Regions from separate parts of the Klebsiella sp. B345 genome, predicted to be linked through region 3. Evidence: predicted binding sites of a transcription regulator. Region 3 holds the regulator's gene; each other region holds the start of a gene.
The links. The regulator Fur, encoded in region 3, represses iron uptake genes when iron is present. The targets are predictions, from matches to a motif close to ATAATAATGAGAACNACTATCAA.
Positions count from the first base shown of each region.

Region 1: a site for Fur is predicted at 6,760-6,782, ahead of bfd (bacterioferritin-associated ferredoxin). Genes of this name have one in related genera too.
Region 2: a site for Fur is predicted at 4,341-4,363, ahead of ACMYSO_RS23680 (TonB-dependent siderophore receptor). Genes of this name have one in related genera too.
Region 4: a site for Fur is predicted at 2,974-2,996, ahead of ACMYSO_RS15520 (TonB-dependent siderophore receptor). Genes of this name have one in related genera too.

Region 1 is NZ_CP180443.1:2,481,128-2,489,056, forward strand. Features, by position in the region: gene rplN (50S ribosomal protein L14) at 1-34, opposite strand, end outside; gene rpsQ (30S ribosomal protein S17) at 195-449, opposite strand; gene rpmC (50S ribosomal protein L29) at 449-640, opposite strand; gene rplP (50S ribosomal protein L16) at 640-1,050, opposite strand; gene rpsC (30S ribosomal protein S3) at 1,063-1,761, opposite strand; gene rplV (50S ribosomal protein L22) at 1,779-2,111, opposite strand; gene rpsS (30S ribosomal protein S19) at 2,126-2,404, opposite strand; gene rplB (50S ribosomal protein L2) at 2,421-3,242, opposite strand; gene rplW (50S ribosomal protein L23) at 3,260-3,562, opposite strand; gene rplD (50S ribosomal protein L4) at 3,559-4,164, opposite strand; gene rplC (50S ribosomal protein L3) at 4,175-4,804, opposite strand; gene rpsJ (30S ribosomal protein S10) at 4,837-5,148, opposite strand; gene ACMYSO_RS11790 (prepilin peptidase) at 5,529-5,972, shown strand; gene bfr (bacterioferritin) at 5,980-6,456, opposite strand; gene bfd (bacterioferritin-associated ferredoxin) at 6,530-6,724, opposite strand; gene tuf (elongation factor Tu) at 6,905-7,929, opposite strand, start outside.
Region 2 is NZ_CP180443.1:5,052,579-5,060,507, forward strand. Features, by position in the region: gene ACMYSO_RS23670 (NAD(P)/FAD-dependent oxidoreductase) at 1-1,205, shown strand, start outside; gene ACMYSO_RS23675 (glycine zipper 2TM domain-containing protein) at 1,448-1,987, shown strand; gene ACMYSO_RS23680 (TonB-dependent siderophore receptor) at 2,044-4,230, opposite strand; gene ACMYSO_RS23685 (TetR/AcrR family transcriptional regulator) at 4,471-5,106, opposite strand; gene bhsA (multiple stress resistance protein BhsA) at 5,353-5,610, shown strand; gene ldtC (L,D-transpeptidase LdtC) at 5,853-6,815, opposite strand; gene mfd (transcription-repair coupling factor) at 6,984-7,929, opposite strand, start outside.
Region 3 is NZ_CP180443.1:4,489,090-4,497,018, reverse strand. Features, by position in the region: gene pgm (phosphoglucomutase (alpha-D-glucose-1,6-bisphosphate-dependent)) at 1-1,401, opposite strand, end outside; gene seqA (replication initiation negative regulator SeqA) at 1,434-1,982, opposite strand; gene ybfF (esterase) at 2,166-2,939, shown strand; gene ybfE (LexA regulated protein) at 3,073-3,366, shown strand; gene fldA (flavodoxin FldA) at 3,516-4,046, shown strand; gene fur (ferric iron uptake transcriptional regulator) at 4,339-4,791, shown strand; gene chiQ (ChiQ/YbfN family lipoprotein) at 4,875-5,207, opposite strand; gene chiP (chitoporin ChiP) at 5,255-6,658, opposite strand; gene ACMYSO_RS21050 (DUF1345 domain-containing protein) at 7,134-7,793, shown strand; gene glnS (glutamine--tRNA ligase) at 7,925-7,929, opposite strand, start outside.
Region 4 is NZ_CP180443.1:3,301,034-3,308,962, forward strand. Features, by position in the region: gene uvrA (excinuclease ABC subunit UvrA) at 1-170, opposite strand, end outside; gene ssb1 (single-stranded DNA-binding protein SSB1) at 417-944, shown strand; gene ACMYSO_RS15515 (transglycosylase SLT domain-containing protein) at 1,036-2,622, opposite strand; gene ACMYSO_RS15520 (TonB-dependent siderophore receptor) at 3,263-5,530, shown strand; gene ACMYSO_RS15525 (helix-turn-helix transcriptional regulator) at 5,609-5,959, opposite strand; gene bamA (outer membrane protein assembly factor BamA) at 6,558-7,929, shown strand, end outside.

The DNA of each region.
Region 1 (7,929 bases), 2.0 Mb from region 3:
CGGCGACGTTCAGCATAGTCTGTTCTTGGATCATTTTAGTGCTCCGCTAATGTCAACTACTACTGAGACCCAAAATCGGGCCAATAAATATCCCCATATCGAGGGCGCGGCATTATAACACCGGAAATCGGATATGGGTAGAAAAAATAAACGGCTCATCGCTGAGCCGTTTATCCGTTGAGAACACAGCTCTATTACAGAACTGCTTTCTCTACAACGCGAACCAGCGTCCAGGACTTAGTCTTGGACAGCGGACGGCATTCGTGGATTTCTACCACGTCACCGATACCGCATTCGTTGTTCTCGTCATGTACGTGCAGTTTGGTCGTACGCTTGATGAATTTACCGTAGATCGGGTGTTTCACAAAACGTTCGATAGCAACAACGATGGATTTTTCCATTTTATTGCTAACAACACGACCTTGCAGAGTACGGATTTTATCGGTCATTACGCATCCGCCTTCTCAGTCAGTAAAGTCTTAACGCGCGCAACATCACGACGCACTTGCTTCAGCAGGTGAGTCTGTTGCAGCTGGCCACTTGCAGCCTGCATACGCAGGTTGAACTGCTCACGCAGCAGGTTCAGCAGCTCAGCGTTCAGCTCTTCAACGCTTTTTTCACGCAGCTCTTTTGCTTTCATTACATCACCGTCTTAGTTACAAAGGTGGTTTTGATAGGCAGTTTCGCTGCTGCCAGGCCGAAGGCTTCACGGGCCAGCTCTTCCGGAACACCGTCCATTTCATACAGGACTTTACCCGGCTGAATCAAGGCAACCCAATACTCCACGTTACCTTTACCTTTACCCATACGAACTTCCAGCGGCTTCTCGGTGATCGGTTTGTCCGGGAATACACGGATCCAGATCTTACCTTGACGCTTAACTGCACGGGTCATAGCACGACGTGCTGCTTCGATCTGACGTGCAGTCAGACGACCACGGCCAACAGCTTTCAGACCGAAAGTGCCGAAGCTAACATCCGTACCCTGCGCCAGACCACGGTTGCGGCCTTTGTGCACTTTACGGAATTTTGTACGCTTTGGTTGTAACATCAGCGACGCTCCTTATTTACGGCCTTTACGCTGCTGCTTTTTAGGTTGAGCAGCCGGTTCCGGTTGTTCAACAGCAGCCATACCACCCAGGATCTCGCCTTTGAAGATCCATACCTTAACGCCGATAATACCGTAAGTGGTACGCGCTTCAGAGGTGTTGTAGTCGATGTCAGCACGCAGAGTGTGCAGCGGTACGCGACCTTCACGGTACCATTCGGTACGTGCGATTTCCGCGCCGCCCAGACGGCCGCTAACTTCAACTTTGATACCTTTAGCGCCCAGACGCATTGCGTTCTGTACAGCACGCTTCATAGCACGACGGAACATAACACGACGTTCCAGCTGAGAAGTGATGCTGTCAGCAACCAATTTAGCGTCCAGTTCTGGCTTACGAACTTCGGCGATATTGATCTGTGCAGGAACGCCAGCGATATCCGCTACGACCTTGCGCAGTTTTTCTACGTCTTCGCCTTTCTTACCGATAACGATGCCCGGGCGAGCAGTGTGAATGGTCACACGGATGCTCTTAGCCGGACGCTCGATAACGATACGAGATACGGACGCTTTAGCCAGTTCTTTAGTCAGGAACTGACGTACTTTAAAATCGCTGTCCAGGTTGTCAGCGAATTCTTTGGTGTTCGCGAACCAGGTAGAGTTCCATGGTTTGACAATACCCAGGCGAATACCATTAGGATGTACTTTCTGACCCATTGCTAGTCTCCAGAGTCTCAGCGATCGGACACAACCACAGTGATGTGGCTGGTGCGCTTCAGGATGCGATCTGCACGACCTTTCGCACGCGGCATAATGCGCTTCATGCTCGGGCCTTCGTCTACGAAAATTTTCGCAACTTTCAGATCGTCAATGTCAGCGCCATCGTTGTGTTCAGCGTTAGCAATGGCAGATTCCAGTACCTTCTTGACCAATACAGCAGCTTTCTTGTTGGTGTAGGTCAGAATATCCAGGGCCTGCGACACTTTCTTACCGCGAATCAGGTCAGCTACAAGGCGAACCTTCTGAGCAGAAGAACGAGCATGGCGATGTTGAGCTAAAGTTTCCATCTCTTCCTCCTACCTTATTTCTTCTTCGCTTTTTTATCAGCAGCATGGCCGCGATAAGTACGAGTCGGTGCGAATTCACCCAGTTTGTGACCAACCATTTCGTCGGAAACAAAAACTGGAACGTGCTGACGACCATTATGGACAGCGATGGTCAAACCGATCATGTTAGGAAAGATCGTTGAACGACGGGACCAAGTGCGCAGGGGCTTCTTGTCTCCGCTTTCCACCGCTTTCTCTACCTTCTTCAGCAAGTGCAGGTCAATAAAAGGACCTTTCTTGAGAGAACGTGGCATGGCTTATCCTCTAATATTATTTGCTACGGCGACGTACGATGAATTTATCAGTACGCTTGTTGCTGCGGGTCTTCTTACCTTTGGTCTGCAGGCCCCACGGGGATACCGGGTGCTTACCAAAGTTACGACCTTCACCACCACCATGTGGGTGGTCGACTGGGTTCATCGCAGTACCGCGAACGGTAGGACGAACACCACGCCAGCGTGCAGCACCTGCTTTACCCAGAACGCGCAGCATATGCTCAGCATTGCCAACTTCGCCCAGAGTAGCGCGGCAGTCTGCTTCGACTTTACGCATTTCACCAGAACGCAGACGCAGGGTGACATAAGCACCATCACGAGCAACGATCTGAACGTAAGTACCAGCGGAACGTGCCAGCTGACCGCCTTTACCTGGTTTCATTTCTACGTTATGAACGGTAGAACCAACCGGGATATTGCGCATCGGCAGGGTGTTACCTGCTTTGATTGCAGCATCAACGCCAGACTGAATCTGGTCGCCAGCTTTCAGGCCTTTAGGGGCCAGGATGTAACGGCGCTCGCCATCTTTGTACAGAACCAGCGCGATGTTCGCGGAACGGTTCGGATCGTACTCAAGACGCTCAACAACTGCCGGGATACCATCTTTGTTGCGTTTAAAGTCAACAATACGGTAAGCCTGCTTGTGGCCACCACCGATATGACGGGTGGTGATACGGCCATTGTTGTTACGACCACCGGATTTGCTGTTTTTTTCCAGCAACGGAGCAAAAGGTTTGCCCTTGTGCAGCTCAGGGTTAACCACTTTAACAACGTGGCGACGACCCGGAGATGTCGGTTTACATTTAACAACTGCCATTGTATTACTCCTCCGACTTACTCAGCGCCGCCAACGAAGTCCAGATTCTGGCCTTCTTTCAGGGTGACGTAAGCTTTTTTCCAGTCGCTACGACGACCGATACGCTGTCCGTGACGTTTAACTTTCCCTTTAACTACCAGGGTGTTAACGACTTCGACTTCGACTTCAAACAGTTTCTGCACAGCAGCTTTGATTTCTGCTTTAGTCGCGTCTTTAGCAACTTTGAGAACGATGGTGTTTGTTTTTTCCATCGCAGCAGACGCTTTTTCAGAAACGTGCGGTGCGCGCAGCACCTTCAGCAGACGTTCTTCACGAATCATGCCAGCATCTCCTCAACTTGCTTAACAGCATCAGCAGTCATTACGACTTTGTCGAAGGCGATCAGGCTAACCGGGTCGATACCAGTTGCATCGCGTACGTCAACCTTGTGCAGGTTGCGCGCAGCCAGGAACAGGTTCTCGTCCAGCTCACCGGTGATGATCAGCACATCTTCCAGAGCCATGTCTTTCAGTTTCTGTGCCAGCAGCTTAGTTTTAGGCGCTTCAACAGAGAACTTCTCGACAACGATCAGACGATCCTGACGTACCAGTTCGGACAGAATGCTTTTCAGCGCGCCGCGGTACATCTTTTTGTTAACTTTTTGACTGTGGTCCTGCGGGCGAGCAGCGAAGGTCACGCCACCGGAACGCCAGATCGGGCTCTTGATAGAACCTGAACGCGCACGGCCGGTACCTTTCTGGCGCCACGGCTTTTTGCCTGAACCAGTTACTTCAGCACGAGTCTTCTGAGCACGAGTACCCTGACGAGCACCAGCTGCATAAGCAACAACAACCTGGTGTACCAGCGCTTCGTTGAAATCACGACCGAAGGTAGTTTCGGAAACAGTCAGCGCGCTCTGCGCGTCTTTCAATACTAATTCCATTGCTATCTCCTCACGCCTTCACAGCTGGTTTAACGATCAGGTCGCTACCGGTTGCACCCGGGACAGCACCTTTAACCAGCAGCAGGTTGCGCTCAGCGTCAACACGTACTACGTCCAGGCTCTGAACGGTGACACGCTCATTACCCAGCTGACCTGCCATTTTCTTGCCTTTGAACACTTTGCCCGGAGTCTGGTTCTGACCGATAGAACCCGGAACGCGGTGAGACAAGGAGTTACCGTGAGTAGCGTCCTGGGTACGGAAGTTCCAGCGCTTAACGGTACCGGCGAAACCTTTACCTTTAGAGGTACCGGTTACGTCAACTTTTTTAACGTCAGCAAACAGTTCTACGCTAATGCTCTGACCTACGGTGAATTCTTCGCCGTCAGCAAGACGGAATTCCCACAGACCACGGCCAGCTTCTACGCCAGCTTTAGCGAAGTGACCAGCTTCCGGCTTGGTTACACGGTTAGCTTTTTTAGCACCGGTGGTAACCTGAATTGCGCGGTAACCATCGTTAGCCAGGTCTTTAACCTGTGCAACACGGTTTGCTTCAACTTCGATTACGGTTACTGGGATAGATACGCCATCTTCAGTGAAGATGCGGGTCATGCCCACTTTTTTACCGACTAAACCAATCATTGTTTCAACCTCTCAATCGCTCGATGACCTGATTAACCCAGGCTGATCTGCACGTCTACACCGGCAGCCAGATCCAGACGCATCAGAGCATCAACGGTTTTCTCAGTTGGCTCAACGATGTCAACCAGACGCTTGTGAGTGCGAATTTCGTACTGATCACGCGCATCTTTGTTGACGTGCGGGGAGATCAGAACGGTAAAGCGCTCTTTGCGGGTCGGCAGCGGGATCGGACCACGAACCTGCGCACCAGTGCGCTTGGCAGTCTCGACGATTTCCGCGGTTGATTGATCGATCAGACGATGATCAAACGCTTTAAGACGGATACGGATTCTTTGGTTCTGCATGAGACCAGAGCTCCAATTATTTATAGACGAAATGATTACTCCTCATACCCATTACGATTGATGGGAGAGTGTAACCGTTCTTACATAGTTCCCCGATTGGGAACATTGTTTGATAGCTAACTGCTCTATCAGGGTTCATATCGAACCAGCCTGCCAATTTTGACAGGCCCGCGCATTATACGCAAATTCCGGCCTTACGCAAGTACTGCATACAAAATCAGCAATCATTTTTGCGTACCTGACTGGTCAGGCACTGCAACACTCTGAAATAGGTGCAAAACATCAGAATACCGCTCGAGATTGTCAGCTCTGTCTTTTGCCACTGGCCACCCTTTCTCCCAGACTCTGGGTTACAACTCCGCAGCCAGGGCAATGAATCGATGACGCTCCCCTTCTTACTTGTCTATAGCAGTTTTACGCTCGCACTGTGCTGGTATGATTTGCGGGATGGGTTACTTCCTGACCGCCTGACCTGTCCCCTGCTCTGGTGTGGTCTGCTCTATTATCTTTGCCATTCCCCAATCAAACTGGAACAAGCCGTTGCTGGTGCCATCGCGGGCTATCTCGCCTTCGCATTGATCTACTGGCTTTATCGCGGGATTCGCGGTTATGAAGGATTAGGCTATGGGGATGTCAAATTTCTGGCCGCCCTCGGCGCATGGCATGGCTGGCAACTGTTGCCACAATTGATCTTTATGGCCTCACTTCTGGCCTGTGGCGGATGGCTGATTTTGATGCTGTCGGGTAAAACGGAGGGGTCATTAAACAACCCGCTGCCATTTGGCCCTTTTTTGGCTGCAGCGGGTTTTTGGTGTGGATGGTAAACGCGAGTTAGTCAGCCACTTTGATCTGCGACTGGAGGTAGTTCGGCAGCCCGATTTTACCGATAAGATCTAACTCGGTTTCCAGCCAGTCAATATGGCCTTCCTCATCGGTAAGAATTTCGATCAGCATGTCGCGACTAACATAGTCATGAACGCTATCAGCATAGGCGATCGCTTCACGCAGATCTTTTGCGCCTTCAAGCTCCAGCCTTAAATCAGATTGCAACATCTCCTCGACATCTTCACCGATGCCCAGTCTTCCGAGATCCTGCAAATTTGGAATGCCTTCAAGAAACAAAATCCGCTCGATGTATTTATCGGCGTGTTTCATTTCATCTATGGACTCATGATATTCAACATCATTGAGACGCATCAGGCCCCAGTTCTTGAACATTCTGGCATGAAGAAAGTACTGATTTATTGCGACAAGCTCATTGCCCAATAATTTATTGAGATAACTTATGATTTTGACATCACCTTTCATTATATAGTCCCTCCGCTTCCACTTATTGAAGCGTAGTTCGGGCTATATAGATGTCAAAGAAAAGCTGGAGCGCTTAAGCGATCTCCTGGTATTCAGGCATGCGGGTTAATTCATCTTCCATAATCTCGCGGGCCGCGCGGACGCACTTACCGCATTGATTTCCCACAGGAATGAATTTACGCAGTTGCTGAAAAGACTGAGGATGAAATTGACGCACGGCCTGACGAATTTTTTTATCGTTTACACCATTACACAAACAAACGTACATACCGACTCCCGTTCAATTTATGATCAAAAGTGTAAATGAGAATGGTTATAATTACAATAGACTATTGCTGAAATACCGAGAGCGAAGCACGTTTTAATCAAGCAACATCTTTACTGCCACCGTAAATGACAGACAGCAAAAAGGGCGCCGAAGCGCCCTTTTTAATTCAGAACTAATAAATTAGCCCAGAACTTTAGCTACAACGCCCGCACCAACAGTACGGCCGCCTTCACGGATTGCGAAACGCAGACCATCGTCCATCGCGATCGGGTGAATCAGGGTAACAACCATTTTGATGTTGTCGCCCGGCATTACCATCTCTACGCCTTCTGGCAGTTCGATGGTACCAGTCACGTCAGTTGTACGGAAGTAGAACTGCGGACGGTAGCCTTTGAAGAACGGAGTATGACGGCCGCCTTCATCTTTGGACAGGATGTACACTTCAGATTCGAATTTGGTGTGCGGCTTGATAGAACCCGGCTTAGCCAGTACCTGACCACGTTCGATTTCTTCACGTTTGATACCACGCAGCAGAACACCAACGTTCTCACCAGCACGGCCTTCGTCCAGCAGTTTGCGGAACATTTCAACGCCAGTACAGGTAGACTTAGCAGTCTCTTTGATACCAACGATTTCAACTTCTTCGCCAACTTTAACGATACCGCGCTCTACACGACCGGTAACAACAGTACCACGGCCAGAGATAGAGAATACGTCTTCGATCGGCAGCAGGAACGGCTTGTCAATCGCACGCTCTGGTTCCGGGATGTAAGAATCCAGGTAGCCAGCCAGCTCAACGATCTTAGCTTCCCACTCTGCTTCGCCTTCCAGCGCTTTCAGAGCAGAACCACGGATGATCGGAGTGTCGTCGCCCGGGAAGTCGTACTGAGACAGAAGTTCACGAACTTCCATTTCAACCAGTTCCAGCAGCTCTTCGTCATCAACCATGTCGCATTTGTTCAGGAACACGATGATGTAAGGAACGCCTACCTGACGACCCAGCAGGATGTGCTCACGAGTCTGCGGCATCGGGCCGTCAGTCGCAGCAACAACCAGGATCGCGCCATCCATCTGAGCAGCACCGGTGATCATGTTTTTAACATAGTCGGCGTGGCCCGGGCAGTCTACGTGTGCGTAGTGGCGAGTCGGGGTGTCATATTCAACGTGGGAAGTGTTGATGGTGATACCACGAGCTTTTTCTTCCG
Region 2 (7,929 bases), 560 kb from region 3:
CGAAAATCACGCTGGTCGATCGTAACCATAGTCATTTATGGAAGCCGTTGCTGCATGAAGTGGCGACCGGTTCACTCGATGAAGGTGTTGATGCGCTGAGCTACCTGGCGCATGCCCGCAATCACGGCTTCCAGTTCCAGCTGGGTTCCGTAGCGGATATCAATCGTGAAGCCAAAACCATTACCCTGTCGGAATTGCGTGACGAGAAGGGCGAACTGCTGGTAGCGGAACGTAAGCTGCCGTATGACACCCTGGTGATGGCGCTGGGGAGTACCTCCAACGATTTCAACACCCCGGGCGTCAAAGAAAACTGTATTTTCCTTGATAATCCGCACCAGGCGCGTCGTTTCCACCAGGAGATGCTGAACCTGTTTCTGAAGTACTCGGCCAACCTGGGTGCTAACGGTAAAGTGAATATCGCTATCGTCGGCGGCGGGGCGACCGGCGTTGAGCTGTCTGCTGAGCTGCATAATGCGGTGAAACAGCTGCACAGCTACGGTTACAAAGGGCTGACCAACGACGCGCTGAACGTGACGCTGGTGGAAGCCGGTGAGCGCATTCTGCCGGCGTTGCCGCCGCGTATTTCCGGCGCGGCGCATAGCGAACTGACCAAGCTTGGCGTGCGCGTGCTGACCAAAACCATGGTCACCAGCGCCGACGCCAACGGCCTGCACACCAAGGATGGCGAGTTTATCGATGCCGACCTGATGGTCTGGGCTGCGGGGATCAAAGCGCCTGATTTTATGAAAGAGATCGGCGGTCTGGAAACCAACCGCATTAACCAGTTGGTGGTGCAGCCAACGCTGCAGACGACGCTGGATCCGGACATCTATGCTATCGGTGACTGTGCCTCCTGCGAGCGCCCGGAAGGTGGATTCGTACCTCCACGTGCGCAGGCCGCGCATCAGATGGCTACCTGCGCGCTGAACAATATTCTGGCGCAGATGAAAGACAAACCGCTGAAATCCTACGTCTATAAAGACCATGGTTCCCTGGTGTCGCTGTCCAACTATTCGACGGTCGGCAGCCTGATGGGTAACCTGATGCGCGGTTCGATGATGGTGGAAGGGCGTATCGCGCGCTTTGTCTACATCTCGCTGTACCGCATGCACCAGATTGCGCTGCACGGGTACTGCAAAACCGGGCTGATGATGCTGGTAGGGCGTATCAACCGTATTATTCGCCCGCGTCTGAAACTGCACTAATGTCCTGAATCATTAGCGTCCGGAGCAGGCCATCAGCCTGTCCGGAGCCATCACCCGGCGAAGCGTCGACTCGCCGGGTTATTTCCAGAATATCCGTCTGCTTTGCTCGCTATATCGTCTCAGATTCCTCTGAATCCCCGCTATTTGCCGCTGCTTCTCGCATTTTTCATCCGCTTTCTCATTTGCAAGGTTCCCTGCGCGATCGCAAAATTACGGTTATCAGCAACAAGGGAGGATGTCCCGTGAATAAATCAATGTTGGCGGGTATAGGGATTGGCGTCGCTGCCGCGCTGGGCGTAGCAGCCGTCGCTGGTCTGAACGTGTTAGATCGCGGACCGCAATATGCGCAGGTGGTTTCCAGTACACCGATTAAAGAGACGGTAAAAACCCCGCGTCAGGAGTGCCGTAACGTCACCGTAACCCATCGTCGTCCGGTGCAGGATGAAAACCGCATTGCCGGTTCGGTACTGGGTGCCGTGGCGGGTGGTGTTATCGGTCATCAGTTTGGCGGCGGTCGCGGTCGTAGCGTAGCGACAGTAGCGGGCGCGCTGGGTGGCGGCTATGCCGGCAACCAGATCCAGGGGGCGATGCAGGAAGGCGATACCTACACCACAACGCAGCAGCGCTGCAAAACGGTGTACGATAAGTCGGATAAAATGCTGGGTTACGACGTCACTTATAAAATTGGCGACCAGCAGGGCAAAATCCGTATGGATCGCGATCCCGGCACGCAAATTCCGTTGGACAACAACGGCCAGTTAATTCTGAACAATAAAGCGTAAAAAAGATGCCATTCACCATAAGCCCCCCATCCTTTCAGGCTGGGGGGCTTTTTTTATCAGAAGCTCAGGGCGTAGTTCAGACCAAAGGTGCGTCCGCGACCTTTGTACTCATACAGTGAGCTGCTGCCGTAGGTCGGGCTGTACAGCAGCGGCGCTCGTTGACCCCAGACGGTGACATAATCTTCATTCAGCAGGTTTTCAATGCTGAAGGTCAGTTTACCCAGCGGCAGTTCATAGCTGCCGATAAAGTCGACGGTGTTGTAGCCATCCAGCTTGTTGCCGCTGGCGTCACTCAGATCGAAGACCTGCTGGGTCTGCACGCGCAGTGACCACGGATCCGGCGCCCAGCCGACCCAGGCGGTGGCTTTCGATGGCGAGGCAAGGGTGACATCCCATTTCTGCCAGCTACCATCCGTCTTCACCTGCGATTTCAGAACGTTGAAGTTCGCACCGGTACTCCAGTCGCTCTGCGGGAAGGCGTAGTCAACCGCGCCTTCCACGCCGTAAATACGTCGCTTGTCAGACTGTACGTCGATGGTCATATCGGTGCGGTTAACGACGATGGTTTTGTCTGAGGTGGAGTAGTATGCCGCCAGCTGCGTGCGCAGGTTATCGCCGGTGTAACGCCAGCCCAGCTCGTAGGAGTTGACCTTAATCCCCTGCAACGGCGAGTCGCCGACGTTGACGCTCGACAGCAGCGGGTAGTTGCCGTTTACCGCCGCGCCATATTTACCGATGCCGTAGTATTTCCCCGGATCCGGAAGCTCGACCCCTTGTGAGAAGTTGAACCAGGTCTGTTGGCGGTCGGTGAGGTGGGCGACAATCCCGGCGTTAAACAAGAAGTTATCGTAATCGGTTTTGCCACCCGGGATGGCATCAGCCGAGTTGACTTTGCCGTTCGCCACGTCTTGCTGCTGAGCATAGCCGACAAAATCATTGACCCGGTTTTCCGTCCACTGATAGCGCACGCCGCCGCTCAGGGTGAAGATATCATTAAGGTCATAACTGCTTTGCAGGAACGGCGCCAGGTTGGTGATGCTGTAGCCCGGGTAGCGGCCGGTGGTGTAAATCGCGTCGTTGTGCAGGCCGCCGGATGTCATCGAGGTATTGAGGTCGAAGAACATCTGGTTGGCGTTGAAGGTCTCGTGATCGGCATCCAGTCCCCAGGTCAGATCCCAGCCGTCAAGTGGTTGGCTGTTGACGGTGATTTTCGCGCCGTACTGATCGGTATCCTGTTTTGAGGAGGAGAAGCTGCTGACCTGGCCTTTGCTGAGCGTTGGGAAGGGATAGAAGCTCAGCGACTCGTCGCGGTAGTAGATCTGGCTGACCAGGTTCTGGCCATAGAAATCGGCGTCGGAATATTGCAGGCTAATCAGATGGCGTTCGGTACCGGGAACGCGGTCAGAGTCCAGCCCGTTGGTGGTGTAGGCTTTCCCGTCACCGGTGACTGCCGACATATTTTTGCCAAGATAGAGGCCGTAATCGTCCCCCTGGCTTTTATAGTATTGCGTCACCAGCTGCAGCTGGCGGTTTTCGTCGATGTTAATCGTCCCAGTACCCATGACATCCAGGCGGTCAGAATGCTGCAGGCCGGTCTGGGTGTTATCAAGGATCAGCGCATCGTTATTGCCGTCATACCAGCCACCGAAGCGCTGATAGGCGACAGATAAACGCCCGGAAGCGTGATCGGTTCCACCGCTGACTGCCGCCGCCACTCGCTCGTCATGGTCGTTGCTGTTGGCAAAACCAGTTTTACCGCCGAGCTCAAGGTCCACCTGGCGTTCCTGCTGACCTTTTTTGGTGACGATATTGATCAGGCCGCCGGTACTGCCACCGCCGTACAAAGAGGTGGCACCAGAAATCACTTCAATGTGTTCAATATTGAACGGATCGATAGAATCGAGCTGGCGGCTGTCGGTACGGGATGAATTGAGGCGCACGCCGTCAATCAGTACCACGATGGCCCGGCCACGCATGTTCATACCGTAGTTAGTGCGTCCCTGGCTGCTGACGTCAATACCGGGGATCAGTTGGGCCAGTACGTCTTTAAACTCCTTGCCCCCCTGTACCTGCTGTTCAATTTCCTGACCTTCGATAACCCAGGTGGTTTGTGCCATTTCGGCGACGGTGCGATGGGTTCGGTTGGCACTCACGATAATGTTTTCTTCATCGACCTGTGCGGCAAACGCGGGCAGGGCAGTAGCCAGCAGCAGTGGGTTAAGCACCCAGAGACGCGTGTTCATTCGCATTCCTTTTATGAGTTAATTGCAGCGTTGTTTTTTTATTCCGGGACTGATGCCCCGACGGTTACAGACTGAAATATTTCGAAAAGCAAATGCGAATTTTGCACATATTGATTATCGTTATCAATATCATTTACAACAAAATAACGACTTAATAATATGAAAACATTAATAAAAATAAGGTTAAAGCAGGAAGGGAGTGAAGGCCCGGTGGCGAGTGTCACCGGGCGGCAGTGCAGATTAGTGCTGAAGGATTTGTGGCCACAGCCGCAGCGTGGTGTCGGCGATGCGCATCAGTTTCTCGAAGTCAGCGCCTTCGCGCGCGCTGATAGACATCCCTTGTAAAACGCAGTTCAAAAACTGCGCCAGCTGCTGGACGTCACCTTTTTCCGGGAGCTCTCCGCGTAGCTGACGCTGCTGCAGAAACTGGGCCAGGGTCTGCTCTTGCTTCGCATGGCGCGATTTGATGGTGTTGGCGATATCGGTTGACGAGGCCGCCAGTGCCGCTGAGGTGTTGATCATAAAACAGCCCGCCGGCGTATCTTTGCTGGTAAAGCAGGTCGCGATGGCGGTGAAGTAGTCGCGCAACGCCTGGTCGACAGATTTATCCTCGGCAAACAGCACCGCTTCGTGCCTGGCCGCGAAGCGCGAAATATAGCGATCGAGTACCGCCAGGAATAACCCTTCTTTGTTGACGAATTCCGCATACAGCGTCGGCGCTTTTGCCCCGGTCGCTTCTACAAGATCGGCAAGAGAAGTTGCCTCGTAGCCGTGCTGCCAGAAAAGTGCCATGGCCTTATCCAGCGCCGCTTCCTTGTCGAACACTTTTGGTCGGCCACGGCTTTTTTTTACGCAACTTTGAACGTCAGTTGTCATGGTGCCGCTGTACCTATGTTGGTTTGTTGAGTGGGCATTATAAAAATAAACGCCGCAACCTACCAGCGCCGAACCCGCAAAAATAAATAATTCATATATGTATGAATTTTAAGTTGTTTATAAATAAATAAACGATCGTTATAAAAATGATTTGACGTGTGATATGGATCACATTAATATTTACCTATCGATCGTTAAGTTAATTCTTGCGACCCTACTAAAATCATCTGCATAGGTATAATAATCATGAAAAACATCAAAACTCTGACGCTGGCCGCTGTGCTGAGCTCTCTCTCTTTCGCCAGTTTTGCTGCTGTTGAAGTGCAATCCACTCCAGCTAACCAACACAAAATTGGTACCGTTTCCGCGACCGCTGGCACCAACTTAGGTTCTCTGGAAGATCAGCTGGCACAAAAAGCGGAAGAAATGGGCGCCACCTCTTTCCGTATTACTTCCGTCACGGGTCCGAACACCCTGCACGGAACAGCTGTTATCTATAAATAAGTCTGTTTTACCCCTGTCATGCCACTGACAATACGCGAGCCTGACCCCTTTATCAGCTCGCGAGTAGTACGCTGTAAGATGTTCCCTGCTATGCCACAGACGTGAGGCGGTTCTCACCCCTTTATGAGACCGCTGCATGTCGACCTTTCGCGTTATCTTGTTTGTGAGATATCCATAAAAAAACCGCCTGTCAGGTTACCTGCAGGCGGTTTTTTTTCATGTCGGGAGCCCGACTGATTCCCTTACATTGCTTGCTCGTGCGCCACATGGTGGCGGGTCACGTTAATCGGCATGCCTGAGCGCAGTTCCATGGCGTAGTTCATCACCTCCTGATTGGTTGCCGGTGACTGTTTAAAGCTCTCCATCGTGCTGTTCAGGACTATCGGCAGAGTTTGCGGATCGTCATCCAGATGTTTGGACAGGGGCTGGTGGATTTCCACCAGACGCGTTCCGTCCGGCTCAACGGAGGCCTTAATCGGCGTGTTGATGATGTTGACTCTGGTGCCTGGGGTGATCTTGTTAAACAGCGTTTTGATGTCATCATCACGCAGACGGATGCAGCCGGAGCTGACGCGCATGCCAATACCAAAATCAGCATTGGTACCATGCAGCAAATAGACACCGCCGTAGGCCGCAAGGCGAATGGCGTGATGGCCCATCGGGTTTTCCGGCCCGGCAGGCACCACGGCAGGGAGGTCTATCCCCATCGCTTTATAGCGGGCCCGAATGTTGGCGGTTGGCGTCCAGGTCGGGTTGGCCCGCTTGTCGGAGACGGTGGTAACCATAGTGGGCGTAATCGTATCGCCCCCCAGTTGACCAATACCGATAGGGTAGACGGTGACCTCGTTTTTACCCGGCGGGTAATAATAGAGGCGCAGTTCGGCGAGATTAATCACCAGACCTTCGCGTGGCGCATCGGGTAACAGGGTCTGTAGCGGAATGGTCAGGACGCTTCCGGCCCGTGGCACATAAGGGTCGACGCCAGGGTTGGCCTGCAGCAAGGCCAGGAAGCCGACGTTGTAGCGCTTGGCGATAGCCTCCAGTGAACCTCCGTTGTTTTGCACGACGTGAAACTGGTTCTGCCCCACAACGCGGCTGCCCGCCGGCGGTAGCGGCCAGGTGTTGGCGCGGGCGGGAAGCGCCATGACGGCGACGACGGCCAGTGCTGCCAGCCAGAGAGATAAACGCGATACGAAAATAGTCATAATAAATAAGTGGTTATTTTTTATGAGGAAACAGACGGGAATTATCGCGTGGGTGAATGTGGGGAAACCCTGGTATATTGCAAAACATTTGTAAAGTTTGCCAGGGATGTCAGATGCTGACGGCAGAAGAGCAGGGATACGGTTGCTGCCACCGTATCCCTGAGATGATTATGCTGCGGCGTTCTCTTCGAGCTGGCGCATAAACTGACGCACCCACTCCATACGGGTTTTACGTTCGCCGAGGTCCTGCATAAACTTCAGGCGGGTCGGTCCGTCGAGGCGGAAATGCTGAGGCTGCTTCTGCAGCAGCCCAATCAGCCATACCGGGTTGACGTTGTTCTTTTCATTGAACTCAATCACGCCGCCTTTCTCGTTGCCTTCCAGCTTACGGATGCCGAGTTTTTGCGCCTGTTGTCTCAGGCGGGCGATGTCCAGCAGGTTTCTCGCCGCATCCGGCAGCAGGCCGAAACGGTCGATTAGCTCAACTTTAATCTCTTCCAGATCGTGCTCATGCTTCGCGCTGGCGATCCGCTTGTAGAACGACAGCCGGGTATTGACGTCAGGAATAAAATCATCCGGAAGCAAGGCCGGCATCCGCAGCTCGACTTCGGTCTGCTGACTGGTGAGATCCTCAAGGGAAGGTTCACGTCCGGCTTTCAGCGCATCGACGGCATTTTCCAGCAGCTCCATATATAGCGAGAAGCCGATGGTCGTCATCTGTCCGCTCTGGTCCTCGCCCAGCAGTTCACCGGCCCCGCGGATCTCCAGGTCATGGGTTGCCAGCGCAAAGCCGGCCCCGAGATCTTCCAGCGAAGCGATGGCTTCGAGGCGCTTTTGCGCATCGGTGGTCATGGCTTTCGGATGCGGCGTCAGTAGCCAGGCGTAGGCCTGATGATGCGAGCGCCCGACGCGCCCGCGCAGCTGGTGCAGCTGTGCCAGGCCGAAATGGTCAGCCCGCTCAATGATAATGGTATTGGCGGTGGGGATATCGATCCCGGTTTCGATAATGGTGGTACATACCAGCACGTTGAACCGCTGGTGGTGGAAATCGTTCATGACGCGTTCCAGCTCGCGCTCGCGCATCTGCCCGTGACCGATGGCAATGCGCGCTTCC
Region 3 (7,929 bases):
CATTTCCGGAGACAGTTTCGACAGCGCCGCTTTCTGTGCGGAGGTTGCCGATGCCTGCAGACGGTTGTAGCTCGGCGCGCCGAAGCGGGCAGCCAGTTCGTCATAGTGCTGCTGCGGGTTTTTACCGGTGACCGCGGTGATTTCAGCGGCCAGCAGGCACATGATGATCCCGTCTTTGTCGGTCGACCACGGCGTACCATCAAAGCGCAGGAACGATGCACCGGCGCTCTCTTCGCCGCCGAAGCCGAAGCTGCCGTCGAACAGACCGTCAACAAACCATTTGAAGCCAACCGGCACTTCCACCAGCTTGCGGCCCAGGTCGTTTACCACCCGGTCAATCATCGCGGAAGAGACCAGCGTTTTACCGACGGCCACATCCTGTCCCCACTGCGGACGGTGCTGGAACAGGTAGTTGATCGCCACTGCCAGGTAGTGGTTCGGGTTCATCAGGCCAGCCGGCGTCACGATACCGTGGCGGTCATAATCCGGATCGTTGGCAAAGGCCAGATCGAACTTATCGCGCAGTGCCAGCAGGCCCGCCATTGCGCACTCAGAGGAGCAGTCCATACGGATCGCGCCGTCTTTATCGAGGTGCATAAAGCGGAAAGTTTGATCGACGTGATCGTTAACGATGGTCAGATCAAGCTTGTAAAATTCAGCGATGCGTTTCCAGTATTCGATACCGGAACCGCCCAACGGGTCGACGCCGAGCTTCAGGCCAGCTTTCTGGATTGCCGCCATATCGACGATATCCGCCAGCCCTTCGATAAACGGCTGCACCAGGTCCTGCTCTTTCACATGACCCGATGCCAGCGCTGCGTCGAGAGAGATGCGTTTGACGCCCTGCAGGCCGGCAGCCAGCAGTTCGTTGGCACGATTCTCAACCACTTTGGTGACGTTGGTATCAGCCGGGCCGCCGTTTGGCGGGTTGTATTTGATGCCACCATCTTCCGGCGGGTTGTGGGACGGCGTAATCACGATGCCATCAGCCAGCGGGCCGCCTTTTTTATTGTGCACCAGAATAGCGTTGGAAATGGCCGGTGTCGGGGTGAAACCGTTGTTTTCCTGCACGATAACATCAACACCGTTCGCCGCCAGCACTTCCAGTACGGAAATAAAAGCAGGTTCAGAGAGCGCGTGGGTGTCTTTACCAACGTAGCATGGACCGGTGATACCGTTCTTCGCGCGATCTTCCGCAATCGCCTGAGCGATCGCCAGAATGTGCTGCTCATTGAAGTTATGGCGAGCCGCGCTACCGCGATGGCCTGAGGTCCCGAACTTCACTGCATGCTCTGCATTGCCCACTTCCGGCTTCAGTACATAGTACTGCGCGGTCAACTGAGCGACGTTAATCAAATCACTCTGTTGTGCAGGTTGCCCCGCACGCTTATCGATTGCCATTGCCTGATCCTTCTGATGCAAGGTGAATAAAACTAGATCGTGCCGCAGACTTTCTCAATTAATTCCGCAGGGAACTGCATCGACTGCATGATGTGTTCAATCATGCTGCATTTGCGGCCGGTATTGGTATTGGTGATGACCCACCACGGCGTACCCGGAACCTGTTTCGGCTTGGTCTGGTTGCCGCTTTTCAGCAGGATCCGTGAATCTTCGGCAAAGTAGACGCGGGTGCGTCCGTGCAGAGACTCGGTCGCCTCGGAAAACGCTTTATTATCCAGAGAATAGAGCGTCGTCAGGATCAACATAAAACGGTTAACCGCGCGTTTTTGTTCGGCGTACTCATCTGATAACAGCAGTTCGCGCATGGCGCGGACTTTATCTTTCGCCGGGTTCGCAGGTTTAACCTCAACGACAGGAGTCGCTGACGGTGCCGGAACCGCTTTCGCGATCGGTGCGGTAGTCTGGGAAGCGGCGGAAAATTTCAGCATGCGCCGTAAAATGTCGGATGCACTCTCACCAATATGCTGGGTGTGGCTGGCAATATAGCGATAGAGATCATCATCAACTTCAATTGTTTTCATCTTAATCCAGTGCGATATCTTATTCTGAATACAAGTTGTCAGGATTATAAGGACAAATCCTGACCGCGAATAGCGTCAAACCAGGATGGCGGTAAAACTCAGATAGCTCTGGGTCTTGCAGCCGGATGGCAGAATGTCCAACATAATACCCTAACCCGACGAAGCGAAAAAAAGAACTTTGCCATGAAATTAAATAGCCGCGCGCAATCTGCACAAAATCCGCACAATAATTCTCCTGTCATCCTCGTCCACGGTCTGTTCGGCAGTCTCGACAACCTCGGGATCCTCGCTCGCGATCTGGTCAGTGACCACGATGTTGTGCAGGTTGATATGCGCAATCATGGGCTTTCCCCACGTTCGCCAGAGATGACCTACGCGGCAATGGCGCAGGATCTGATCGATACACTGGACGATCGGCAGATTGAGAAAGCCACGTTTATTGGTCATTCGATGGGCGGCAAAGCAGTGATGGCGCTCAGCGCCGTGGCAGCCGAGCGCATTGATGGCCTGGTCGCTATCGATATTGCCCCTGTGGATTATCACGTACGGCGCCACGACGAAATTTTTGCCGCCATTAATGCCGTCACCACCGCCGCCTCGACCACCCGCCAGCAGGCAGCGGCCGTTATGCGTGAACATCTGCAGGAAGAAGGTGTGATTCAGTTCCTGCTGAAATCTTTCGTCGACGGCCAGTGGCGCTTTAACGTACCGGTGTTATGGGACCAGTACCCGCACATTGTGGGTTGGGAACCCATCCCGGCGTGGCCGCATCCGGCGCTGTTTATCCCAGGCGGGAATTCACCTTACGTCACCGATGCCTATCGTGACACCCTGCTCGCCCAGTTCCCGCAGGCGCGGGCCCATGTGATTGCCGGAGCCGGCCACTGGGTCCATGCCGAGAAACCGGAGGCCGTTTTACGCGCAATTCGCCGCTATCTGAGCACGCGACAGGCCTAACTGGCTAAAAACTGCCCGACCGCGCAGCAGAATGCCCGCGGTCGTTGGCGCAGCGGTTCGCCTGATGTATTATGGCGCGCTATCTGTGTCGGCTATAGCCCGACAACCTGTTTCCCCGAAGTCACTCAGAATCATGGCAAAAGAACAAACGGACCGTACGACATTAGATTTGTTCGCAACCGAGCGGCGCCCGGGAAGACCAAAGACCAATCCGCTTGCGCGCGATGAACAACTGCGCATCAACAAACGTAATCAGCTCAAGCGCGATAAAGTTCGCGGGCTGAAGCGTGTTGAGCTAAAACTCAACGCGGAGGCAGTAGACGCACTCAATGAGCTTGCGGAAGCACGCAATATGAACCGCAGCGATTTGATCGAAGAGATACTCATGACTCAGCTGGCAGCCCTGCATCGCCAGGATAAAGCCTGAAAATCCTCAAAAAAACGCTTTCATGTAGCAGAGTGTGCAGTCGGGCGTGATTGCTGTTTCCGCCCCCTCGCCTGTTCTGCTATGATTGCCGTTATCTGCGGGCATTACGCCACTACCACATTATTAAGTTTCAAGAGGTTATTTTACTCATGGCAATCATCGGCATCTTTTTTGGCAGCGACACGGGCAACACCGAGAATATTGCAAAAATGATTCAGAAGCAGCTTGGTAAAGATGTTGCTGATGTTCACGACATTGCCAAGAGCAGCAAAGAAGATCTGGAAGCCTACGACATTCTGCTGCTCGGCATTCCTACCTGGTACTACGGTGAAGCACAGTGTGATTGGGACGATTTCTTCCCGACGCTGGAAGAGGTCGACTTCAACGGTAAACTGGCTGCGCTGTTTGGCTGCGGCGACCAGGAAGACTATGCAGAATATTTCTGTGATGCATTAGGCACCATTCGCGACATTATCGAGCCGCGCGGCGCCACTATCGTGGGCCACTGGCCGACGGCGGGCTACCATTTTGAAGCCTCTAAAGGCCTGGCGGATGACGACCACTTCGTCGGTCTGGCTATCGATGAAGATCGCCAGCCTGAATTGACCAACGAACGTGTCTCGCAGTGGGTGAAGCAGGTTTCTGAAGAGCTGCATCTCGAAGAAATCAAAAACGCATAATGATCAAACGGCGTTACCTTATGGTTTCGCCGTTTTGATAGGTAAAAGCAATAAAACTAATAGCTACAAGTTTTTAACTTTTAACCACATATCTGTACAATGTCCTCTGATTCGATGAGGTCAGGTGACGCAGTTTGTAACTGGCACCTCGTTTTTAACAGCATACAAGGCACGATGCTTGCGGTTTTCATTTCAACATGGCAGTTCTATAATGAGACGCATTACATCGGGTGATTCTCTGTATTACTTCCGCTGATGGAAGTAGATCGATTAGCAACAGGACAGATTCCGCATGACTGACAACAATACCGCATTAAAGAAGGCTGGCCTGAAAGTCACACTTCCACGATTAAAAATCCTGGAAGTTTTGCAGGAACCGGATAACCATCACGTCAGTGCGGAAGACTTATACAAACGCCTGATCGACATGGGTGAAGAAATTGGTCTGGCTACCGTTTACCGCGTACTGAACCAGTTTGACGATGCAGGCATTGTTACCCGCCATAATTTCGAAGGCGGTAAATCTGTTTTCGAACTGACGCAGCAGCATCATCACGATCACCTTATCTGCCTTGATTGCGGCAAAGTGATCGAGTTCAGTGATGACTCTATTGAAGCGCGCCAGCGTGAAATCGCTACCCGTCACGGCATCCGTCTGACCAACCACAGCCTGTACCTGTACGGCCACTGTGCAGAAGGCGATTGCCGCGAAGATGAGCATGCACACGACGCGGTGGAAAAATAAGTTTCCCGCGTGCAAACAGTAAAAAGCCAACCTGACGGTTGGCTTTTTTTATGCACTGATTATGCGGAGTTGGCAGGAGGTTATCAGGGTTTGGTATTGTTGCTGCGGATCTCTTTCCAGATCTGGTCGCAACGCGCCTTCACCGCCTGATCGTTGCCGGTGCGGGTCGCCAGAATACACTGCTGGTAATCGAGGACTCGTACGCTTTCCTGGTTGGCGAACTGCTGATGCTGCTTATCTTCTTTCAGCACATCCAGCACGCTCTGGCAGGCCTGGACTTTGTCCGGGTTACCTTCCGCCGTATTAATGCAGGCGCTGTAGGCATCTTTCAGTTTTGTATCTTCTTTCGGCGCAGGAGACTGCGTACAGGCTACCAGCCCTGATGCCATTAGTGCGATGAGCAATAGTTTCTTCATCATTAACCTCTCAGAGTTGCGGCAGGTTCAGGCCTGCCGCGACGGCATCAGAAAATAGTGAACGGGGCAATAACCATGAATTTCACGTCACGCTCATCCTGGAAGATGTTGCCATAACCACCGCTCCAGCTCGGGATATCGGAGTGGTTGTCGTACTGCGTGAAGTGCAGTTTGAACAGCGTACCTTTGGCTCGCCCGTCCTGGACGGTATACATGGCATCCAGGCTGTAGGCAGACTCTTTCAGACGGGTATCCGCGTTGTAATAAGCGTCCGGCGTGGACATTCTGCCCGGCTTAGCATCCCATGCGTAAACGTATGATGCGCCAAACGCCCAGCCCGGCATGTTCCAGTTTTTCATGTCATACATCGCGCCGAAGAACACCGCTTTTTCACCGTTGGCGTTGAAGTCAGAGCGGTTATCCCACCACACATCAAGACGACCGTTGGACGACGCATAGGTTGGGGTCATACGCTGCAGGAAGTAACCCTGCTGACCGTCGGCTTTCACCCAGGTCCCTTCCAGGCGCAGGTCAAGCACATCAGCGACCTTGTAACCGAAGGTCAATGCCTGCAGCCAGGCGGTACCGTCGTAAATATCGTTGCTGCCGCCGTTGCTGACTTTGTCACGCGTACCGTAGAACTGGTAGCTGGTGTTTAACGGCGTACCGGCAATATCAAATTTGTAGCTGGCTTTGGCAAAATACTGGTCGATATAGCCTTCAGCCTGACCAAACGCCGCTTCCAGCACGAGGTCATTTTTAAAATCGTATTTGGCGCCCAGTGAGTGCAGATAATCGACTTTGGTTTTCTTGTCGTTCTGGTAGAACTCATCCATCTCGATGTGCCACGGCGCTTTATATTCGTTCGTCCACATGTAGGAGAAACTCAGCGCACCGGCGTCGCCGTAATCAAAATTGGCTCCGGCTTCAGCACCCTGGTAGGTACCCGGCATAAAGCTCCAGTGCGGAGCCAGCAGCGTTTGCCCGGTTGGCTGGATATAACCAGCACGCGCCCATACCGGGCCGTATTTAAATTTCGCCGCGGCCTTATACAGGCTGATCCCGCTCTTATCGCCAGAGTAATCTTCGTCATACGCTTTATTTCGTGAAGAGAAGGCAATTTCGTTCGGGTGTCCGCTTTCGCTGCTTTCCGCCATTTCGATGGCGGTAAAGGCCGCCACGTCGATACCGAACATATCGGCAGCATAACCAGACTGGAAGTCGAGGTTGGCGTTCCAGGTGGAGTGAGAAAGGTTGGTTTTGTACTTATCGCCGTCGGTCACATCTTTACGGTCACGCTCACGCTGCCAGTAATAGATACCGCCGGTTAATGTGGAATCATCAATAAATCCTGCTGCGCTGGCCTGCGGAACAACGATCCAGCTCGACATCGCGGTGACGGCGGCAATAGCCAACGCCAGCGTACTACGTTTGCCACTAAACGTACGCATGTGCATATCCTCTTTGACGTTTTAAAAGCGGTGCCAAGGGCAAACCGCGAAAAAATAAATAAGACTGCTAAAAAGTGGAGCGGTAAAAATCCGCATAACCACTATTGATAGACTATTTTTCGTGACGCGAATTATCAATCTCTTTCGCCGACCAAAGCTTAAGATTATGACAAAGCGCACATATTCTATTTCTTTTTGTTACAATATTAGCCGTCATACTTTTATCGCGGAAGTGCTTGCAAAATCAGGACAAAAAAGAAATGAAAGCGCTTACAACGCTTTTTCACGCCAACATCGCCAGCAGACCCGGAGGAAAATTCAGCCAGCTGCAAACAAGATTAATTCGCATCACGAAAATTACCGCCCCTGCTTGTTGGCGCATCGTTTCAGCGGGAATATTTGTCGTCCCCTCCTCCCGACGAAATTCAATGATCTACAGTTAATCTATTCATTGCCTTATAAAGTTATTGAAGCCATGCGTTTTGAGTTAACAACTTATTTTCAGGGGCGATTCTGGCTGCTGCTGGCGGTGTGCGCGGCATTAATAAGCTATTTCTTACTACCGCGAGGATTGGGGACTATTCAGCGCGCGTTGATTAGCTGGAACGTGCTGGCGTGGCTGTATTTGCTGTTTATGTGGTTGAGAATGCTGTTAACCAACGTCAGCGATATCCCACGTATCGCCAGAATACAAGACCAGAGCGCGACCCTGGTATTAACCCTGATGATACTGGCCTGTTCGGCCAGTATCATTACCATTCTCAGCGAGCTTTCCACCCTGAAGAACCTTACCGGTGGCACCCGGGTACTGCATCTGGTATTGACGGCAACCACTCTGATTGCCTCCTGGACTTTGTTACCAAGCTCTTTCGCCATGCATTACGCGCACCGACATTACCTGACCCTCAGCGATGAGGTCACGCCGATGATTTTCCCGGAAAAACCCGACGCGCCGGGTTATTGGGATTTTCTCTACTACTCCTTCACTATCGCCGTCGCCTCGCAAACCGCAGATGTCGCTACGGGGACCACCGACATGCGTAAAATAACCCTGCTCCAGTCGGTTATCTCATTCATATTTAATCTCATTATTCTGGGTCTATCGGTAAATGTCGGGGCCGGATTATTAAGTTAGCGACAGAAATGGCCGGCAGGATGCGCCAGACAACGCCTGAGCGACTGTTGTCAGCAAAGAGGTCGTGACAGGTGAGATAAAAAAAAACGCCGCTTAGCGCGGCGTTTTTGATGGCAATATGCGACGCAGATTTATG
Region 4 (7,929 bases), 1.2 Mb from region 3:
AGCGATTCAACGTAACGGCGCTGTCCTTCGGCATACAGCGTGTCGAAAGCCAGTGATGATTTGCCTGATCCTGACAGCCCGGTGACGACAATTAGTTTGTCGCGTGGGATGACGAGGTTGATGTTTTTGAGATTATGGGTGCGGGCGCCCCGAACTTCGATCTTATCCATTCACCTTTCCCGGTAGATACGCGGATTGCCTGGTTTGTTAGAAGGACAAACGGCAGAAACGGCTAATTATGACACAATTTAACCTGTTTGAATATACAGTATTGGAATGCATTTTCCGATGGGATATGCAAAAATGTCAGACCGCGAGAGATATCTGGAAGCTTCTTCGCAGCTATCAAAAGACCACCTGGAAATGGTACACTCGCGCGTTTACACTATTAAGAAACGCATTCAGGAGACACAAACATGGCCAGCAGAGGCGTAAACAAGGTGATTCTCGTCGGTAATCTGGGCCAGGACCCGGAAGTACGCTACATGCCGAGTGGTGGCGCAGTTGCCAACATTACGCTGGCTACTTCCGAATCCTGGCGTGATAAAGCGACCGGTGAGATGAAAGAGCAGACTGAATGGCACCGCGTTGTGCTGTTCGGCAAACTGGCTGAAGTCGCTGGTGAATACCTGCGTAAAGGCTCGCAGGTTTACATTGAAGGCCAGCTGCGTACCCGTAAATGGACCGATCAGTCCGGTGCAGAAAAATACACCACGGAGATCGTGGTCAACGTCGGTGGCACCATGCAGATGCTGGGCGGCCGTCAGGGCGGTGGCGCTCCGGCAGCGGGTGGCCAGCAGCAGGGCGGTTGGGGTCAGCCTCAGCAGCCGCAGGGTGGCAGCAACCAGTTCAGCGGCGGCGCGCAGTCTCGTCCGCAGCAGCAGGCTCCGGCCGCACCGTCTAACGAACCGCCGATCGATTTCGATGACGATATCCCGTTCTGAGGCCAGCCTTAGTCGCGGTTGTTAGCAAATGATAAAAAGCCCCGTTTATCGGGGCTTTTTTTATGCCTGTCGATCGCTCATCTGTCTCAACTTACTGCGTGGCAGGTGTGGCAGGTGTGGCAGGTGTGGCAGGTGTGGCAGGTGTAGCCTGGCTCTTCGCGTCTGTGCCCGTCGAGCTGGCGTCTGCGGTAGCCTGCTGCTTACGCGCCATCTCATCGATGATCAGCCGGTAGGCGATGTAGTACTTATAGATATTGCTGACGTAGGTCACCGTCTCGGAACCGATCTTTTCTGCGGCCAGGTACTCAACGTTGCCAAACCAGATATTAGGGTCAAAACCGCGTTTTTGGGTCTCTGTACGTAAACGGGCGATCCGCGCCGGGCCGGCGTTATAAGAGGCGAATGAAAAGAGCGCCTTATCGAGTTTCGTCATCGGCTCGTCACCATAGTAGCGATCGATCATCCAGCGCATGTATTTCACCCCGGCATGAATATTCGGATCCAGCTTGTTGATATCTCCGACTTTGAGCTCTTTGCCGGTCCGTGGCATCACCTGCATCACCCCGATGGCGCCGACGTGGCTGCGAACCGATTGATTAAGGCGTGATTCCTGATAGCCCTGCGCCGCCATTAACAGCCAGTCGACATCATACTCATCGCCATATTTACGGAAAATATCCACCATGGTTAAAAATTTGCGTCGCTCCTTCTGGGCGGCGGCATTTTTGACATATTTCGCGTCTTTCAGGTAGCGAAGCAGAATAGTATTGCCCAGCTTGCTGCCCTGACCGTTGGCTTTGATAAAGCTATTCAGCGAGGCGAGAAGCTGTGGGCTGTTCTTACGTACTGCCCAGCCGATGCTGGCATCGTCGCGTAGCACAATATCCTTGTGGACCTGAATTTTGGGGAAAACCTGCTGCCAGAACAACGCGATATGGCGGTCAACGACGGTCAGTGGGATCAGGCCGGCGTTCAGCATTTCAATCAGATCTTCATCCTCGAGCGATTCCGGAACGGTTTCGATAATTACCGGTGGCTGCGAAGCTTTGGCCAGGCGTGCATTGAGGGCTAGCAGACTCTGGTAATAGCTGGAGGACTGGCGCACATAGACTTTCTTACCAGAAAGCTGCTCGAGACTGCTTACCGCCGGGGTTCCCGGGGCGCTCAGCAGCAGCTCCTGGACGTTGGCGTAGACCGGCGCGGTGAAGTCCGCCAGCTGTTTACGCTCATCGGTCAAGGTGAGGTTGGCGGCGATAATATCGCCTCTGCCAGCTTCGAGCTCGCTGAAGAGCCGGTCGCGGGCTACGGGAACAAAGACGATGCGCACCTTCAGATGGCGATGCCTGAGCTTCTGCTCTTTCATCAGCTGTTGGTTAAGGCTGCGTTCGTACTCGATAAAAATATCATGCGTTGCTCCGCGCTGGGTGCCTTTATCGATAAAGAAAAAGGTCTTGCTGTAGGTAGTTAATACCCGGATCACCCGCCGGTCGAGCATGCCGGGTAGATCGCCTTTCCAGGGCTTCAGCATCTCTTCCGTATGGACTTCCAGCGTCTCTCGTTCCTCATCGGACGGCGGTTTCTTTTCTGTGGACGCCGCAGAAGCCACGGCGGTGAACTGCAGGGTCGCAAGGCAGGCAAAGCAGACGATAGCGTATCGGGAAAACGAGAGGATGTTCATGGAGTGACGCTCCGCAGATGCATCCTTTTATTTTAGCCAACTCTACGCCGTTAGCCCGTTCCTTTACCGGATAAAATGTGAGAGATCTCCAGGCTATCCCTGACCTATTTCCCGCTGCGCTGGGAAATATTTTCCACCAACAATATACGATACCTATGACCATTAAATATGGGATAAGCATATAAATAGCCATTAACCATTGTGAAGATAATATGAGTAAATAATGTTTATTTTGTGATTGTGTTATTCATTTTATTAAGTTAGTTACCTGTTAATTTATTTTTCGTTTTTTCTATCCTGTTGTTTTACCGCGTTAATCTAAAAATGGCAGGATTATTTAATATTATCAACTTGATAATGAATCTCATTTCTAATAACGTGATGGAGCACAATAATCATATTCAGGGCTGATCGGAAAACGCTATCTAAGAATAGTGCGGAACGCGTATTTCTTCATTTTTGATAAGGCGAAAATTTATATTCTGGCCGCAGGCTATTGCTATCCCGTTCATTGACCGGGAGGGGCTTCTCTACGCCAGAACCAGGCAGTCAGTGCTACGCATGGAAATGATGACCGTTATTTATCTGAATGATGGAAGTGCCGCGCCCCGGCAGCAACAAAGAAAACAGGGCATATTTCATGAAACAATACTCGAACTACTCGTTGGCCGTGCTCATTCACGCGGCTATCTGGGGAGTGGTGTTACCTGCGCAAGCCGCCGATAGCAGCACCTCAAAAGAGACGAAAACCGCCAGTACCTCCACCGCTGCGCAAGAGAACGAAGAGACCATGGTGGTCACCGCCGCCAAACAAACCTTACAGGCCCCTGGCGTATCAACGCTGACCGCCGATGAGATCCGCAAACACCCGCCAGCCCGCGATATTTCAGAACTTATTCGTACCCAGCCAGGGGTGAACCTCACCGGTAACTCAACCAGCGGCCAGCGTGGTAACAACCGACAAATCGATATTCGCGGCATGGGGCCTGAAAATACCTTAATTCTGATCGACGGTAAGCCGGTCACCAGCCGCAACTCGGTGCGCTATGGCTGGCGTGGCGATCGGGATACCCGCGGCGATACCGGCTGGGTGCCGGCGGAGATGATCGATCACATTGACGTCGTGCGCGGCCCTGCAGCGGCACGCTATGGCAACGGCGCCATGGGTGGGGTGGTGAATATCATCACCAAACCGGTGAATAACGAATGGCATGGTTCCTGGAACACCTACATGAACGCGCCTCAGCATCGTAAAGAGGGGTCGACCAAACGCACCAACTTCAGCCTTGAAGGACCGATGTCGGACAGCGTCAGTTTTAATTTATGGGGCAACTTGAGTAAGACCCAGGCCGATGCCCAGGATATTAACTCTGGTCATGAGGCCGATCGTACCGGTAGTTATGCCGGTTCTTACCCGGCCGGACGCGAAGGGGTGGTTAATAAGGATATCCACGGTAAGGTGCGCTGGGAATTTGCGCCGATGCAGGCGCTGGAATTCGAAACCGGCTACAGCCGCCAGGGCAACCTCTATGCGGGGGATACGCAAAACACCAATACCAGCACCCTGGTGAAAAGCATGTACGGTAAAGAGACCAACCGGATTTACCGGCAGACCTATGGCATCACCTGGACCGGCGGTTGGGATAACGGCGTGACCAGTAACAGCTATGCGCAGTACGAACACACCCGCAACTCGCGAATGAATGAAGGGCTGGCGGGGGGCACCGAAGGGATCTTCTCCAGTAACGAATTCTCGGATATCGATCTCGCGGATGTCCTGTTGCACAGCGAGGTCAACATACCGTTTACGCTGGGGTTCGAGCAGAACCTGACGCTGGGTACTGAATGGAACCAGCAGCGTATGAAAGATGGCACCTCGACGTCGCAGTCGCTCTCTTACGGCTCAATCGACGGCATTTCGACGTCCGGCCGTACGCCTTACAGCAGCGCTGAAATTTTCTCGCTGTTTACCGAAGACAATATCGCGCTGACCGATAGCACCATGCTGACGCCGGCCCTGCGCTTCGACCACCACAGCATCGTCGGCAATAACTGGAGCCCATCGCTGAACTTGTCGCAGGGGCTGAGTGATGACTGGACCCTGAAACTGGGTATTGCTCGCGCCTATAAAGCACCAAACCTCTATCAGCTCAACCCTAACTACATTCTGTACAGCAACGGCCAGGGGTGCTACGCCAGTAGTTCTGCCTGCTATCTGATGGGTAACAGCGACCTGAAGGCCGAGACCAGCGTCAACAAAGAGATCGGTATTGAGTACAAGCACGAAGGCTATCAGGCCGGGATCACCTGGTTCCGTAACGACTACCACAATAAAATTGAGTCCGGGTATTCGGCCGTCGGTACGGCCAGCAACGGGACAACCAATATCTACCAGTGGGAGAACGTTCCTAAAGCGCTGGTAGAAGGGCTGGAAGGGTCGCTGAACGTGCCGGTAGGCGAAACGGTCAACTGGAGCAACAACCTGACCTGGATGCTGCAAAGCAAGAACAAAACCACCGGTGACCGACTGTCGGTGATCCCGGAGTTTACCCTTAACTCGACGCTGAGCTGGCAGGTCCGCGAGGACTTCTCGCTGCAAAGCACCTTTACCTGGTACGGACGCCAGAAACCAAAACGCTTCAATTATAAAGGCGAAGCGGTGTCGGGTAGCGAGCTGAACGAGCTGAGCCCGTACAGTATCGTTGGGCTGAGCGGGACCTGGGATGTGAACAAAAACCTCAGTCTGACCAGCGGTATCGATAACCTCTTTGATATTCGCCACTATCGTGCCGGGAATGCGCAAACCACCGGAAATTCTACCACCGGAGCCTATTTATACGGTGCCGGTGCCGAGACTTATAATGAGTCCGGACGAACGTTCTATGTCAGCGTAAATACCCATTTCTAATCGTTGAGCGACAGGCCGGGAGTGTGACAGCTCCCGGCCTGTTATTTTCATCCTCGAATGCTTCATCCGCAGGTGACATCAGGATTGCATACAAATATGCCGGCGAAATTGTGTCGGGGTCACCGAATAATACTTTTTAAATGTCCGGTTAAATGCACTAAGGTCTTCATATCCGGACATGATGCAAATATCCACAATACGGAAAGCAGGTTGTCTTTGTAATAAATCTCGGCATAACAACATCCGCTGCTGCCGAATATACTCCATCGGCGACATGTTAAAGTGATGACGGAACAGGCGGAAAAGGTGCCACTCTGAGTACCCGGAAAATGCGCTTAGCGCGTTCACGGTGAGTTTTTTCTCGAGGTTGTTTTTTATCCAGCGTACAAGCTCGTTCAGTACGGACTGCTGGATCTCATTTTTACGCATGATGCATGCTCATTCGGGAGTGCGGCCCCTGCGCCACACGGTAAGCGACGGCAGGTAGCCTGGTAAATGCCTCACCTTCCCTGGTAAGGCGCCACTACTTTTCTATTAGATACAACAATTGGCTTGTTGTGATGCTCCCATTAGCCTCTGACACTCTATTCTGTGAATTTGAGGAAAATATGAAGGATTCATACCAATCATCTCTTTTATATACTGTGGGTACCGCCATGGCTTCTGCATAATTTATTCAAGATCTCTTCATTTTAATTTCGGTTTTTCAGGGTAAATTGCCCCTGTTCCTGGTTTATTCCAGAGGGCATCATTCCTAACAAGATCTTTTCCCCCTTTCATCCCAATTTGAAAGGGGGCTTTTTATTTTATAAATTACAAAAGTCATAGTGATATTTATTCTGTCTGCAAGATGTTGCTCTGACTGCTTCAGTAGAACGAAGTTCCGTTAAATTTAATTTTTTTCACCATTCACTAACATCCATTTTTTCTCCATTGTTTCACCATAATGAAGTGTAATTCTGCGCCGTGCTTACGCAAATCCCAGCAGAATTCTGCTATCGCCAAATATCTCTTAGACAAAACGTCCATGCTAAAGAAAACTAATATTATTGTCGGGTTATTACTTTCGCCATTTACGCTTTACGCATCAACCACCTACACCGTTGATGATATTCGTTTTGAGGGGTTGCAGCGCGTTACTGTCGGTGCAGCGCTCTTAAGCATGCCGATCCATACCGGGGAACCGGTGTCTAATGATGATATTAGCGAGTCGGTGCGTGCGTTATATGCCAGCGGTAACTTTGAGAATGTGCAGATCCTGCGCGATGGCAGCACGCTGGTGGTGCAGCTGAAGGAGCGACCGACGATTGCGAAACTCAGCTTTTCAGGAAACAAATCGGTAAAAGATGACGCCCTGAAAGACAACCTGTCAGCCAGCGGCATTACCGAGGGCAGCGCGCTGGATCGCAACGCGATCAGCGAAATAGAAAAAGGACTGCAGGATTTCTACTACAGCGTCGGGAAATACAGCGCTCAGGTCCATGCGGTCGTCACGCCACTGCCGCGTAATCGTGTCGATTTAAAATTTGTCTTTCAGGAAGGGATCTCCGCGACGATTGCCCAGATTAATATCATTGGCAACAACGCGTTCTCTGAGGAGACGCTGCTGGACCACCTTCAGTTGCGGGACCATATTCCATGGTGGAACGTGGTCGGCGACAAGAAATACCAGAAGCAAAAAATGGAAGCCGATCTCGAAGCCCTGCGCAGCTATTATCTCGATCGCGGCTATGCACGCTTTACCATTAATTCCAGCCAGGTCAGCATCACCCCGGATAAAAAATCACTGTACCTCACGATCAATATTTCCGAAGGCGAACGCTATAAGGTCACTCGCACCGTCGTCAGTGGTGAGATGGCCACCCATGGTCAGGAAATCGAAGCGTTAGTGCAGCCTTTGTCCGGCACATGGTATAGCGGGGCAGGTATTACCGGCGTTGAAAATAGTATCAAAAAACGCTTTGGCAAATACGGCTATGCCTGGCCGCAGGTGACGACCCGTCCGGAAATCGATGATGCCCAAAAGAGCGTGATCCTGCACATTAATGTGGATGCCGGGCGCCGCTATTCCGTACGCCAGATCCGTTTCACTGGGAATGACACCTCTCGCGATGCCGTCCTGCGTCGTGAGATGCGGCAAATGGAAGGCTCATGGTTGAACGACGAGAAAGTCCAGCAGGGGAAAGAGCGGCTGGATCGCACGGGCTACTTTGAGACGGTAGAGAAAGACATTGTACCGGTTTCCGGCAGTCCGGATCAGGTTGACGTGGTCTATAAAGTGAAGGAGCGCAATACCGGTTCGTTTAACGTTGGTCTGGGTTACGGCACCGACAGCGGTATCAGCTATCAGCTTGGAGTGACTCAGGATAACTGGCTGGGCACCGGCAACAGCGTCACGT